DNA from 2 places in the Embleya sp. NPDC005971 genome. Region 2 is predicted to be linked to the other one. Evidence: predicted binding sites of a transcription regulator. Region 2 holds the regulator's gene; the other holds the start of a gene.
What was found. The regulator HrcA, encoded in region 2, represses chaperone genes, less so after heat shock. The targets are predictions, from matches to a motif close to TTNGCACTCNGNNNNNCNGAGTGCNAA.
Positions count from the first base shown of each region.

Region 1: a site for HrcA is predicted at 1,320-1,346, ahead of groES (co-chaperone GroES). Genes of this name have one in related genera too.

Region 1 is NZ_JBEXUX010000007.1:208,359-210,823, reverse strand. Features, by position in the region: gene groL (chaperonin GroEL) at 1-735, opposite strand, end outside; gene groES (co-chaperone GroES) at 870-1,178, opposite strand; gene ABZ374_RS09930 (methyltransferase domain-containing protein) at 1,449-2,465, shown strand, end outside.
Region 2 is NZ_JBEXUX010000001.1:174,965-177,429, reverse strand. Features, by position in the region: gene dnaJ (molecular chaperone DnaJ) at 1-813, opposite strand, end outside; gene hrcA (heat-inducible transcriptional repressor HrcA) at 816-1,832, opposite strand; gene ABZ374_RS00760 (MBL fold metallo-hydrolase) at 1,983-2,465, shown strand, end outside.

The sequences.
Region 1 (2,465 bases), on a different contig from region 2:
CTTGGACGCGCCGGCCTGGATGATCTTCTCGAGCAGCGGGAGCAGCTCGGCGATGGCCGAGATCTTGCCCTGGTGGATCAGGATGTACGGGTCGTCGAGGACGGCCTCCATCCGCTCCTGGTCGGTGACCATGTACGGCGACAGGTAGCCCTTGTCGAACTGGAGGCCCTCGGCGAACTCCAGCTCCAGACCCATGGTCTGGGACTCCTCGACGGTGATGACACCGTCCTTGCCGACCTTGTCCATGGCCTCGGCGATCAGCTCGCCGATCTGCTTGTCCTGCGCCGAGAGCGCGGCGACGGCGGCGATGTCGTCCTTGCCGTCGATCGCGCGGGCGGTCTTGAGAAGCTGCTCGGACACCGCGGCGACGGCGAGGTCGATGCCCTTCTTCAGGTCCATCGGGGCCGCACCGGCGGCCACGTTGCGCAGACCCTCGCGCACCAGCGCCTGGGCGAGCACCGTCGCGGTGGTGGTGCCGTCACCCGCGATGTCGTTGGTCTTGGTCGCGACCTCCTTGGCGAGCTGCGCGCCGAGGTTCTCGTACGGGTCCTCGAGCTCCACCTCACGGGCGATCGTCACGCCGTCGTTGGTGATGGTCGGGGCACCGAACTTCTTGTCGATCACGACGTTGCGGCCCTTGGGGCCGAGCGTGACCTTGACGGTGTCGGCCAGCGCGTTGACGCCGCGCTCCAGCGACCGTCGGGCCTTCTCGTCGAACTGGAGGATCTTCGCCATGAGGGTCTTCGTCCTTAAAGGTTGCTAGTCGACGTCGTACAACCGACTCCGCCCCGGGTCCACCGGCCGCGAGGGCAGGGCGATCCGGGGCGGGGTCGTCGAACCGTCACCGGTTCCGGCGCGTCAGCGCGATGTCACTTCTCGATGATCGCGAGCACGTCGCGGGCCGAGAGAACGAGGTATTCCTCGCCGTTGTACTTCACCTCGGTGCCGCCGTACTTGCTGTACAGCACGGTGTCACCGACGCTCACGTCGAGCGGCAGACGCTGACCGTCCTCGAAACGACCCGGGCCCACGGCCAGGACGACGCCCTCCTGGGGCTTCTCCTTGGCGGTGTCCGGGATCACGAGACCCGACGCGGTGGTCTGCTCGGCCTCAAGCGTCTGAACCACGATGCGGTCCTCGAGCGGCTTGATGGCAACCTTGGTGTTGGCGGTCGTCACGATGCGACCTCCCCCTTCGGAGATCTCACGGAAAAATGTCTGTCGGCGAATGGGACAGATCCGTCGTCGCGGGTGCCGGACCTGCTCGAATCGCACTGGCACACTCATGGGGAGAGTGCCAGCACAGACACTAGGTGGCGGTTAGCACTCCGTCAACCAGAGTGCCAGATTCAGCGCGTCGGACCGCATTGTTCATACCGGTCTCGTCCCTACCGGCCCGTTCATGCCGCCTTCGGATCGTGCCCGGCCGTGCTCGGCGAGAATGGCCGCGTGCACACCGAAGCTTTCACCGCGCTGCTGACCGACGAGGGCCGTTCGCTGTTGGACCTGCTCGCCGACCACGAGGTCGGCGACGAATTGTCGTGGGCCACCCGGCTGCGTCGTGAGCACCCGGCGGAGTTGGTGGCCGCCGCGCTCACCCAGTCCCGGCTGCGACAGCGCGGGCGGGCCAAGTTCGGCGCGGACGCGGCGCGGATGTACTTCACTGCGAACGGGCTGGAGCAGTCCACCCGCACCCCGGTGGCCGAGCACCGGGCCGCCCGGCTGGTCGCGGCGGGTGGCATCGACCGGGCGGTGGACCTGTGTTGCGGCATCGGCGGCGACGCGCTCGCGCTGGCCCGGGCCGGGATCACCGTGCACGCGGTCGACCTGGACCCGCTGACCTGCGCGGTGGCCCGGGCCAACGCGGACGTGCTGGGGGTGGCGGATCGGCTCACCGTCGAGTGCGCGGACGTGACCGAGGTGGACCTGGGCGGCTTCGACGCGGCGCTGATCGACCCGTCCCGACGCACCGCCCGCGGGCGCACCTTCGACCCCGAGGCGTACTCGCCGCCGTTCTCCTTCCTGAGCAGGCTCGCCGCCGAAGTGCCCTGCGGCGCGGCCAAGGTCGCGCCGGGCATCCCGCACGAGATCGTGCCCGAGGGCATGGAGGCCGAGTGGGTCTCCGATCGCGGCGACGTCAAGGAGGCGGTGTTGTGGTGGGGCCGGCTCGCGCACGCCGGCCTGCGCGCCACGGTGTTGCCCGGCGGCGCGGCGCTGACCTCGGGTCGGGTCCGCCCGGCACCGGTGGGCCCGGTCCGCCGCTACCTCTACGAGCCGGACGGCGCGGTGATCCGGGCGCATCTGGTGTCCGAGGTGGGCGAGTTGGTGAACGGCAACCTGGTGGACGAGACGATCGCCTACCTGACCTCGGACCACCTGGTGGGCACGGTGTTCGCGAGCGTGTACGAGATCACCGACGTGTTGCCGTTCAACCTGAAGCGGCTCAAGGCGCTGCTGCGCGAGCGC
Region 2 (2,465 bases):
CGGGATGGTGACCGTGCAGTGCAGGTCGTCGCCGCGCCGCTGGAAGGTGGTGTGCGGGACCTCGACGATCTCCACGTAGAGGTCGCCGGCCGGGCCGCCGCCGGGGCCGACCTCGCCCTCGCCCGCGAGCTGGATCCGGGTGCCGCTGTCCACGCCCGCCGGGATCTTGACGGTGAGCGTGCGCCGCGCGCGGATCCGGCCGTCGCCCGCGCACTCGGGGCACGGGTGCGGGACCACGGTGCCGAAGCCCTGACACTGCGGACACGGCCGCGACGTCATGACCTGGCCCAGGAAGGACTTGGTGACCTGGCTGACCTCGCCGCGCCCGCGACACATGTCGCAGGTCTGTGCCGAGGTACCCGGGGCGGCGCCCTCGCCGTTGCACGTGTTGCACGTGACGGCGGTGTCCACCTGGATCTCCCGGGTGGTGCCGAACGCGGCCTCTTCGAGGGTGATCTCGATCCGGATCATCGCGTCCTGGCCGCGGCGCGTACGCGAGCGCGGTCCGCGCTGGCTGGCCTGGCCGAAGAACGCGTCCATGATGTCGCTGAAGCCGAAGCCGGCCTGGCCGAAGCCGCCGCCCCCGCCGCCCCCGGAGGACAGCGGGTCGCCGCCGAGGTCGTACATCTGTCGCTTCTGCGGGTCCGAGAGGACCTCGTAGGCGTTGTTGATCTCCTTGAACCGGTCCTGCGTCTTCGGGTCCGGATTGACGTCCGGGTGCAGCTCCCGAGCAAGCCGGCGGAAGGCCTTCTTGATTTCCTCCGGGGTGGCGTCCCGCCGTACCCCGAGGACCTCGTAGTAATCGGTAGCCAACTCTACGACTCCGCGAGAATCTGTCCGACGTACCGAGCCACGGCGCGCACCGCTCCCATCGTTCCGGGGTAGTCCATCCGGGTCGGCCCGAGCACCCCGAGCTTCGCCAGCGTTTCCTGCCCACTGCCGTATCCGACGGCGACCACCGAGGTCGCGGCCAGTCCTTCGTGCATGTTCTCGTGTCCGATCCGCACGACCATGCCCGGGTCGGTCGCCTCGCCCAACAGGCGCAGCAGCACGACGTGTTCCTCCAGTGCTTCGAGGACCGGGCGGATCGTGTTCGGGAAGTCCATGCCGAAACGGGTCAGGTTGGCCGTCCCGGCCAGGACGACCTTCTCTTCCTTGTGCTCGACCAGGGTGTCGAGCAGGGTGGCCAGGATGCCCGCCACGATCGGCCGTTCCTCGGCGGTGAACGGCTCGGCGAGATCCTGGATCAGCAACGGCACATCGGCGAACCGCTTGCCGGTGATCCGGCTGTTCAGCCGCGCCCGGACGTCGGCGAGCAGGTTCTCGCCGACCGGGCCCGGTGTGTCCATCACCCGCTGCTCGACCCGACCCGTGCTGGTGATCAGCACGAGCATCACCCGGGTGGGCGCGAGGGTGAGCAGTTCGACGTGCCGGATCGTCGAGCGGGTCAGCGAGGGGTACTGCACGACGGCGACCTGATGGGTGAGCTGCGCCAGCAGCCGCACCGTCCGGCCCACCACGTCGTCCAGGTCCACCGCGCCGGCCAGGAAGGTCTGGATCGCCCGACGCTCGGCGCCCGACAGCGGCTTGACACCCGCGAGGCGGTCGACGAACAGCCGGTAGCCCTTGTCCGTGGGCACGCGACCGGCGCTGGTGTGGGGCTGCGTGATGTAGCCCTCCTCCTCCAGCGCGGCCATGTCGTTGCGAATGGTGGCCGGGGAGACCCCGAGGTTGTGTCGGTCCGCGAGCGCCTTGGAACCCACCGGTTCCTGGGTCGCCACATAGTCCTGCACGATGGCGCGCAGCACGTCCTGCTTACGATCGTCGAGCATGGTGCGCACCTCCCTGACCGGTTCTTCCACCCGTTGCCGTGTCCCGTCTGCGGCGATTCGTCGTGCTGGTTGGCACTCCGTCCCGCCGAGTGCCAGTGTACGGGTCACCCGATCCGGACCGTACCCCTGCGTCCGTGCCAAGGTTGACGCATGCTACGCGCCGAACAGCCGAAACACGCCACCTGGGAGCCGATCGCACCGGGCGTCCTGCGCCGCCGGCTGCCCGGCCTGGAACTGAATGTGGCGGTCGTCACGGGCCGGGACGGGATCCTGCTCGTGGACACCGGATCGCACGACCGCGAGGCGGCAGAGCTGTTGGCCTCACTCGCCCGGGAGCTGCCCACGCACGGGCTGCCCGACCGGGTGGTCGCGGTGGTGAACACACACGGTCACTTCGATCACTGCTTCGGCAACGACGAGGTGCTGCGGACCTTCCCGGACGCCGAGATCTGGGGCCACGCGGAGCTGCCGGAGTATCTGGAGCGGCGCGGCGACGCCGGTCGCGCGAGCGGCATCTCGTACGGCTTCGACCCTGGCCTGATGAATGCCGCGCGGATCGTGCCGCCGACCCGCCTGGTGGCCCGGGAGCAGCCGGTCACGGTGGACCTGGGCGGGCGTGAGGTGGTCTTGTAC